2 regions of the Bradyrhizobium sp. R2.2-H genome follow, and region 1 is predicted to be linked to the other one. Evidence: riboswitches for the same ligand, from Rfam matches in the RefSeq annotation. Region 1 holds a riboswitch; the other holds the start of a gene.
The links. Region 1 has a riboswitch for cobalamin ahead of EDE08_RS17785 (energy-coupling factor ABC transporter permease). Riboswitches for the same ligand answer to the same signal wherever they lie in the genome.

Region 2: another riboswitch for cobalamin. It lies ahead of EDE08_RS07305 (TonB-dependent receptor); the one in region 1 lies ahead of EDE08_RS17785 (energy-coupling factor ABC transporter permease).

Annotation. Positions count from the first base shown of each region.
Region 1 is NZ_SMBR01000006.1:219,550-224,141, reverse strand. It holds gene cobT (nicotinate-nucleotide--dimethylbenzimidazole phosphoribosyltransferase) at 1-953, opposite strand, end outside; gene cobF (precorrin-6A synthase (deacetylating)) at 964-1,713, opposite strand; gene EDE08_RS17785 (energy-coupling factor ABC transporter permease) at 1,760-2,437, opposite strand; cobalamin riboswitch at 2,475-2,693, opposite strand; gene cobA (uroporphyrinogen-III C-methyltransferase) at 2,739-3,470, opposite strand; gene EDE08_RS17775 (cobyrinic acid a,c-diamide synthase CobB) at 3,467-4,592, opposite strand, start outside.
Region 2 is NZ_SMBR01000002.1:677,083-681,674, reverse strand. It holds gene EDE08_RS07305 (TonB-dependent receptor) at 1-1,699, opposite strand, end outside; cobalamin riboswitch at 1,813-2,025, opposite strand; gene EDE08_RS07300 (hypothetical protein) at 2,120-2,377, opposite strand; gene EDE08_RS07295 (hypothetical protein) at 2,648-2,860, opposite strand; gene EDE08_RS38245 (hypothetical protein) at 3,015-3,191, opposite strand; gene EDE08_RS07290 (adenylate/guanylate cyclase domain-containing protein) at 3,294-4,592, opposite strand, start outside.

The DNA.
Region 1 (4,592 bases):
GATCCCTCGCCGAGCCTGAGATCGAGGCTGATCGGCGGCTGAACGTTCAGCGCGCGCAGCACCAGCCGATGCCCCTGCTCCGCCGATTGATGCGAGGCGAGCTGGAACGGCTGGCAGGACGGATTGAGACGCGCCGCCGCCAGCGCCGCGACGGACACGATGAAGCCGTCGATCAACACCGGAATGCGGGCTTGCGCCGCCGCAATGATCGCGCCCGAGATCGCCGCGATCTCGAGGCCGCCGACGGCGCACAGGATCTGCTCGACCGACGCTCCGGCGACACCGTGGCGTGCGATCGCCGCATCGATCACCCGTGCCTTGTGCGCGCGGCCGGCCGCATCGACGCCGGTGCCGCTGCCCGCGATCTCCCCGGCGCTCACACCAAGCAGGCTCGCCGCGATCGCCGCCGAGGTCGTGGTGTTGCCGATGCCCATCTCGCCGAAGATCAGGAGATCTGGCCGACCGGCCTCGGCGCGCACCACCGCACGCCGGCCGGCCTCGAATGCAAAGGCGAGGTCCGCGGGCGTGAGCGCAGCCTCGACGCTGAAATCGCGCGTGCCGCTGCGCGGCTTGTCGGTGACGATTCCCGCCATCGGCTCCTTGGCCAGCGTGCCGGCGTCGACCACCTCCAGGCTCGAACCCAGCTCGCGCGCCAGCACCGAGATCGCCGCGCCGCCGGAGGCAAAATTCGCCATCATCGCGATCGTCACGGCTTGCGGATAGGCCGACACGCCCTGCGCGACGATGCCGTGATCGCCGGCGAAGACGATGATCGGCACCCGCAAGGCGCGCGGCTCTTCGGTCGCCTGCAAGCCCGCAAGCTCGATCGCGAGCTGCTCGAGCCGGCCGAGCGCGCCGGTCGGCTTGGTCAGCTGCGCCTGCCGCGCAATGGCCGCCTCGCGATGGACCGCGGAGACCTCGGGGCAGTTCCGGTAAACCCATTCGGGGAGCATGCTGCCTCGCTTACGCCCTGCGCTTGAGAAGATAGCTGTCCATGATCCAGCCGTGCCGCTCGCGCGCTTCCTGCCGCGCGGTCACGATGCGCGGCCCCACTTCGGCTAGCGCGCCGGACATGATGATCTGATCGGGCATGCTGAGATAGGCGCCCCACCAGATATGCAAACGATCCGGATCGAGCGACTGGAACGCCGTGCCGCCGTCGAGCATCACCACAACGGTATCGACGCCTTGCGGCCAGCCGCCGTCACGCAAGCGCCGCCCAGTCGTGACCAGGAACGGTTCGCCGATGTCGTTGAGCGGCAGCGCATGCGCCGCGCAAAGCGCCTGGATCGAGGTGATGCCGGGCACGACTTCGATCGCCGGCAACGGGTTCAGCCGGCGTGCAATGCGTAGCGAGGAGTCGTAGAGCGACGGATCGCCCCAGATCAGCAGCGCAACCTTGCCCTCACCATCGAGATGCCTCACGATCGTCTGCGACCAGGTCGCGGCAACCGCATCGTGCCAATCGTCGACGCCCTTGCGGTAATCGGCTTCACCGGCGTCGCGCACGGGAAGGTCGAATTCGGCGATGGCTGTCTTGTCACTGGTGAGCACGTCCGCGCAGATCGTTCGCCTGAGATCGGCGAGATCGGACTTTGCAGCCCCCTTGCGCGGGATCAGGACGAGATCGGCCGCGTTGATGGCAGCGATCGCGGCGCGCGTGAGCTGCCCGGGATCGCCGCAACCGATGCCTATCAGGGAGAGCGTGAGCATCGCGAGCGCGATGGGCGGCCGCAACGGCCGCCCTTTCGCTTGTCTCTCAGGCGCCGCTGTGCAGGCGCGGAGTGACGAGGCCGGGCGCGGTGACCCCGCGCAGCGACTTCGCCAGCGCCAGCACTGCGAGGTCTGCCAGCGGCTCGATCACGATGACCAGCGCGTAGGAGGCCGCGAAGGTCGCGATGTTGGCGAGGTTGCTCATGGCAAAGCCGGAGCCGTAGAGCGCCCAGAACGCCACCCAGGCGACAACACCCGCTTGATAAGTCGTCGACAGCGCCAGCGCCTGACCGTACTTCAGGTCGACATAGGCGGTGTTGCGCGAAATGATGCGCGTGGCGATGGCCTGGATCGCGAACAGCGGCACCAGCAGCGTGGTGACGTTCATGCCGTATTGCGGCAGGTCGGCGGGCTCGAACAACAGCCCCTGGAGCAGCAGGCCAAACGCGAGGCCGAAGGCGGCGGGCGCAGCACCAAAGAGCAGGAACAAGGTCGAGCCGAGGATGAAGTGCACTTCGGAGACGCCGACCGGGAAGTGCGGCAGGACCTGGAAGAAGGTGAAGACGAGGCCCGTGGTGGCGAGCGTGCGCGCGGCGAACGAGCCGACGCCCTGCGCGCGGACGGTTTCGGCCGCCAGCTTCAGCGCGACGCCGCCTGCGGCGATGCCGGTTGCGTAACTCAATACGAGCTTGGCGCCCGTGACGATTCCCGGTTCGATATGCATGGCTCAATTCCTTCCTGCCGTCACACCCGACGGCCTTGGTCTCACAACGTGCAGGGCCGGTCTCCTGGCTCGCGGTTCACTGGGTTCTCCGGCCTTCCCGAACCTTGCGGCCCAGTGGCGATTCGGAGCCCCTCACCGCTGACAGTCGCGGGGGCGGCTGGGGTTTTGGGCGCCGCAACTGGGTCCGCCCACCCCCATTCCCGATTATGCTCCGGCGCTTTGCGCCGCGTTGAGCACCATGCCTCTCCTGTGTGCGCCTTTCGCGAGCCGGGCGTCAAGAGGCGAAGGGCGACCGCCGCCGTCATGACGGATAATCCCCTGCCAGCGCGCCGAACAGGATCACGGCCGCCGTGGACGCGGCGCCGCCCCGCGCAAGCTGCTCGGCGAGCTCGGCAATGGTGGTGCGGACGAGCCGCTCGTCGGGACGGCCGAGGGATTCGGCAAACAGTGCGGGCGTGTTCGGGGCGAGGCCGTGCGCGATCAATTTTGCGGCAAGCGCCGGAAAGGTGCGCCGGCCCATATAGACCACGGTCGTGGCCTCGGGATCGGCCAGCGCCGCCCAGTTCAGGTTGGACGGCAGCTCGCCGCTGACATCGGCCCCCGTGATGAACTGCACCCGGCGGGAGGTATGCCGACGGGTCAGGGGGATGCCGGCCTGGGCGGCGGCGACGCAGGCCGATGTGACACCGGGAACGATCTCGTAGTCGATGCCGGCTTCGCGCAGCGTCTCCAGCTCCTCCTCGAGCCTGCCGAAAATGCCGGCATCGCCGGACTTGAGACGCACCACGCGCGCGCCTGTCGCGGCATAGTCGACCAGGAGACGGTTGACGTGGTGCTGCTTGGTCGAGGGCCGCCCTGCCCGCTTTCCCACCGCGACGAGATTGGCGCCGGGCCTGGCGAGATCCAGAATCGCGCCGGAGGCGAGGTCGTCATAGAGCACGACGTCGGCCTCGCTCAGCCGCGCAGCGCCCCTCACTGTGAGCAACTCGGGATCGCCGGGTCCGGCGGAAATGAACGACACGAATCCTTTCACCGGTCCTCCGCGATCAGATGAAAGAACGTACCGGTGGCGTGGCCGCGCCGCGAGCCGGTCTCGGCCATGACGGCGCCCGTCGCATCGTGCACGACCGCGAGCGGCGCATCCGGCTGCGCGAGGATCGTCGAATAGTGGAACTCGTGACCGCGCAGGCGTGCACCGGGCTGATGCCCCGGCATCGGCGCAGCCAGTTCGGCTAGACGATAGCCCAGATGCATGCGGCGTTTGGCAAAGCTGGTCTCGAGGCCAAGCAGCCCCGTCATCTCATGGCGGACGCAGTCGGCATCGGTGAGGCTTGTGCCCAGAACCATATAGCCTCCGCACTCGCCGTGCACCGGCCGTGTCTCGGCGAAGGCGCGCAGGCCGCTGCGAAAGCGCGCGTTGGCCGCGAGCTTGCCGGCGTGTAGTTCGGGATAGCCGCCTGGAAGCCAGCAGACGTCGGCGCTCGCATCAGGCGTTTCATCGGCAAGCGGCGAGAATGTCGAGATCTCGGCGCCCGCCGCGCGCCAAGCCTCCAGCATGTGCGGATAGACGAAGGAGAAAGCCGCGTCGCGGGCGAGCGCAATGCGTTGCCCGGGTGGCGCCACGTTGAGACCGTTCGCGGCGGGTTGCGGCAACCAGCGAGCCGCCGATCGCAACACTTCATCGAGATCGGCATGCTCGGCGACGAAGCGCGCGGCCTCGTCGATCAGCTTCCCGATCTCGGCCCGCTCCTCGGCCTGCACCAGGCCAAGATGCCGCTTCGGCAGGCTGATCTCGGCATGACGCGGCAGCGCGCCGAACACCGCGATGCCGGCATCAACAAGCGCACGCCGCACCAGGTCTTCATGACGCGGGCTGGCGACGCGGTTGAGCACGACGCCCGCAAGGCGCACGCCGGCGCGATAATCGCGAAGCCCTGCGGCGATCGCCGCCGCAGTCTGCGCCTGGCCCGACGGATCGATCACCAGAACCACCGGCCAGCCCAGCATCTCCGCAATGTCGGCAGTGGCACCGGTGCCGCAGACGCCGCGCGCGGCGACGCCGTCGAACAGGCCCATCGAGCCCTCGGCGAGCACGACGTCGGTGTCGGCGCCGCGGCTGACGAGATGCGCAATGGTGCCGCGATCCATCGCCCAG
Region 2 (4,592 bases), on a different contig from region 1:
TCTGCATCTGCAGTCCGCCTCCTCTGATGCGCAGCCCACCCTCGACGTCCTGCGAGGTCTGGGTCTTGAGCTGGAACGTCTGTGGGAGCGGATTGAAGAACGGGTCGAACGAAGGGCCCGACGACACCCGCTCGTCGACGTCAGGCGTACGGAAGGCGCGCGCAACCCGGCCGAACAGCGCGACGGTGTCATTGAGGCGATGCTCCGCACCGAGATGCAGCGCATATTGCGTCTCGTCGCTCCCGAGTGGAAGCGCGCCGATGTCGGCGTTGAACGGAGCCGCCGGATCGAAATTGTCACGTGCCGAGAGATTGGTGTTCTGCACCCGGGCGCCGTAGGAGATATCGGTCGCCGGCGCAACGCCTAGCGTGTGCTGGACATAGCCTGCAACCGTCCGCTGCCTGAGATCGTAATTGTGCCAGGGAGCGAGACCCTGGCCGGCGCCGCGGTTCTGCTGAAAGGTCGCATCGTAGTAGTCGACGCCGGTCAGCACTTGCGAGAGCATTCCGAAGAGCAGGCTCTTCACGCTGAGCCGCGGCGTGATCGACCATGTCGTCAGGTCGGCATCGACATAGGTCGACGTGAAGAAAGCCGGAACCGGTGCCGGGCTCGAGAAGAATGCGCTCTGCTGCTTCTTGTCGCGCACGCCGCCGTCGACGATGAGATCGACGCCGTTGACAAGGGTTTTCGTGAAGCCCGCGGTCGCGCCGAGACCCTGCTGATTGGCGTAGTTGAAGGGCGTGCTGGTCCCTCGCCGGCTGGTCGCGAGCTCGTCGACGCCGATGGAGGGATCGACGGTGCGGCCGCCCGGCAGTCGCAGCTCCTGATTGTCACCGGTGACGGTCAGGAAGGCGGTCAGGCCCGGCGTCGTGTAGTTCAGATTGCCGACGCCGTTCTCCTGGGAATAGCGATTGTTGTCGCGGTAGCCGTCCGTCCTGACGGCATTGCCGTAGAACGAGGTCGACCACGGACCGGAATTGATCGCGGCCGAGACGTTGCCGAGCCTGGTATTGAACGAGCCGAAACCGGCCTCGATGCGCGCTGTCACGGGCGGGCCACCGACGCCGTTCTTGGTGACGACGTTGATGACGCCGCCGACCGCATTGTCACCATACAGCACCGCACCGGAATTGCCGCGCGTGATCTCGATGCGCTCGATGGCATTGAGCGGGATGGTGGAGAGGTCCACCTGCGCCATATCGATGTCGTTCAGCCGCCGTCCGTTGACCAGCACCAGCGTATTGGCCGTGGCGAAGGCACCGAAGCCGCGCAGGTCGACACTGGTCTTGGCACCGATCTGGCCGCCATAGAACGTCGTGATCTGGGCGCCCGGCACTTGCGTCGCGATGATCTCGGCCAGCGTCTGCGACGGCGCATGAGCGATGTCCGTGGCCGTAATGACGGTCGTGGCCGCGCCGACGATCCCGCCATTGCCGGCGGCGGCCTCGTTGCCCGAGCCGGACGAGCCGATCCCACTCGGCGCCCCGTCCGGCGCCGCTCGGCGCCGCCCCGCCTCGCCATCGCCAATCGCCCTGGCACGCGTACGGTTCTGATCGTCGGATCTGGTCACTTCGACCGGCGGCAGTTGCTCGGCGACGGACTGCTGGGCGTGGACGATGGAGTGATCGAGCGAATACAGCGAAACGGCCGCAACGATGCCGGCGCAGCGGCGCCCGGCGGCAGTGACAATACGGGACACAATTGTAACCTCGGCATGACGTCAGTGGCACGTCACAGCGAACGAGGCTTTACGGCGGAGGATCGATGGCTCCGGCAAAGCTAATGTCTGTACTCCCCGACCGACATCTTCGCGTGTGACCACGGCTGACGGCAGGTCTCCTGGCTCGCGGGTCGTTACCTCTGCGTCGCCTTCCCAGGACCGAGATTCCCAGTGGCATAGGACGAGAGATTCACCGCTTACAGTTGCGGGGGCAGCCATGGCATTGAGACGATCCCGCCTTGGGACATCTCGCACCACGTTCCCTTTTGATCTCCATGAGGAGAACCGTCAGCGGCCAATCTACGGGGCGTCCAGGCCGGGAGTCAATCGACCGCCGGCATCTTGGCCGCAGGCGCGATCGGCCGGCTCCGCAACGAATCGAGCAATGCCCTGCGCCGCCTACGTTCGCCCCCGCGGGCGCTGGGCCTGGGCCCAGGCGACGGCGACATCCCGCGGCGGAGCGTCGAGGCGCTTGATCGGCGTCAGTTCGCCGGAGGCCGAGACGATCGCGGTCTCTTCGCGCCGGCAGCGCGTGCAGACGAAACGGACCTCATGCGGGGATGCCGACCAGCTTGAACGTTTCACGTTGGCGGCCATCGGCCAGGCATCGCAATGCGAGCACGATACCAGGAACCGGCCGGGATCGAGCATACCCATTCCATTGGACTCCGCGTCCTGCCCGCTGCTTCCAATGACTATCCTATGTGAATCGTTCCGGTGCCTCGGCACCGTCGACGCCACGTCCGCTGGAGGCCTGCGCGCTGTTCGCCGTTCCCACGAGACCTCCGGCGAGGTCGATTTCAAAGCTTGCGAATTTCATCCGATGTCCCCCTGCTCCGATCGACCCTATCAGGTCGAGACGGCGAGGACGATAGGGAGCCGGGGATCGCGCGGTTGCGACGCCTCGCAAGGCAGAAGGCAATCCGCTCAGCGAGCCCCCTTGAGGGTGCAGGATGTCGTGCAGGTGACCGTGGTGCCGCGATCGCACGATCTGCAGGCGTTGACGCACTGGTTCAGGTCGCGTGGATTGTAGCTGTGGTTTCGTATCGGACAGCTCGACGTCGTCGAGCCGGTGATGTCCCGCTCCTGGTCGCAGGCAGCCGTCATGAGCGCGAATATGATCACGGCAACGAGGCGCATGGGACCTGCCCTGTCAGGCACAGCACGATGACACTCGCGAGGTGCGCTGCATTGCAGCGAACCCCGGCCTTCCCACCACGAGCCATCGCAGATTGGCGATGCCCGCGTGCTGCGAGAATGCGCGCTAAATGTTAAGAACGGATTTCAGCCGGCCTCAGGCCGCAGCCGTGGTCGCGATCGCCTGCCGAATATCCACCGCCAGCTGGCGATACTGTTCCCCGAGCCTCAGATAGAACTCGCGCTTGGTGCCGTCGGTTGCGAGCTTGGCGATCAGCTCGCATTCGGCGGTGAGCGTCTCGAACCGTTCCAACCTGTCCTGAAGTTCTGTCATCGGCGTGTCCCCGTCAAACGCCACAAGGACAGCTAACCTAAATCCGGGAAATAGGTCACGGCGAACATCGTTATGGGGTAGCATCAATTATTCCGCGGCCGCCTATTTCTGCTCGAGCCGCCAGGCGCCGTCCCAGGCGGCATCCGGCGGATTCGCCGCGAACTGCGCGATGCGGCCGAGCATCGCGCGCGAGGGACCGTCGCCGGGGACCGCCTCGAGCGCCGCGTTGAAGGCAGCACGTGCGTCGTCGAAGCGCCGGGCACGATACGCGGCGAGACCTTCGACATAGTGCGTGCGCAGGCTGACTTGCGCATCGGTGAGTGCGCCTGGTCGCGCCATCACCTCGAAGATCGCCTGCGGCGCGCTTTGGCCCGCGACCGCAAGACGGTCGATCTCGCGCAATTCGAGGCGAGATCCAATCGCGTCCGCAGTCGCTTGCGAGACCAGGATGCGGGTGCCGTAGACCTTGTTGACGGCCTCAAGCCGCGAGGCGAGATTCACGGCGTCGCCCATCACGGTAAAGCTCATCATCAACTCGGAGCCGATGCTGCCGGTCAGGACCTCGCCGGTGGCGATGCCGATCCGCAGATCGCACGCCGCGGGCATGGCGCGGATACCGAGCAGATCGGGCAGCTGCTTCTGCAGCGCGGGCACCTGGTCGGCCATCTCGACGGCGGCAAGCCCGGCGAGCAGGGCCTGCGCGTCCTCTTCGACGAAGGGCGGTCCCCAATAGGACATGATGGCGTCGCCGATATATTTGTCGATGACGCCGCGATTGCTCCTGATGGGGCCGGACATCATGGTGAAATAGTGGTTCATCACCTTGACGAGGCCGCGCGGGGTCATGCCCTCGCTCATCGAGGTGAAGCCGCTCATGTCGCAGAACATGATGGTCATGACCCGGCGCTCACCGTCGATGGCGACCTCCGGCCGCTCGATCAGTCCCTGCACCACTTTGGGGTCGATGTAGCGGCCAAAGGTCTCCCGGATGCGCTCGTTGTGCCGCAACTGCTCGATCATGCGGTTGAAGGCCGCGGCGAGCTCACCGATCTCGTCCTGCGTCGAGACGGCGATGGGCTTGTCGAACCGGCCCGCCTCGACCTCGCGGGTGCCGGCCAGCAGCAGCCGTACCGGACGCGTGATGCCGCTGGACACCAGCAGCGCAAAGGCAAATCCGACGATCGCCGCGAGCAATGTCACGACACCCGAAATGATGATGGTCTGATGCTGGCGGTTGATCACCTGCGACGTCGAGAAGAAGACCTGCGCCAGCATATCGCCGCGGATCGTATCGACCTTCCGGTTGAACTGGTCGCGCAGCATGTCGATGTGTTCCAGCGTGCCGCGCGCCTCGGACATCTGCCTGGCGTCGATCTGCTTGAGGAGCTTCGCGTGGTCCTC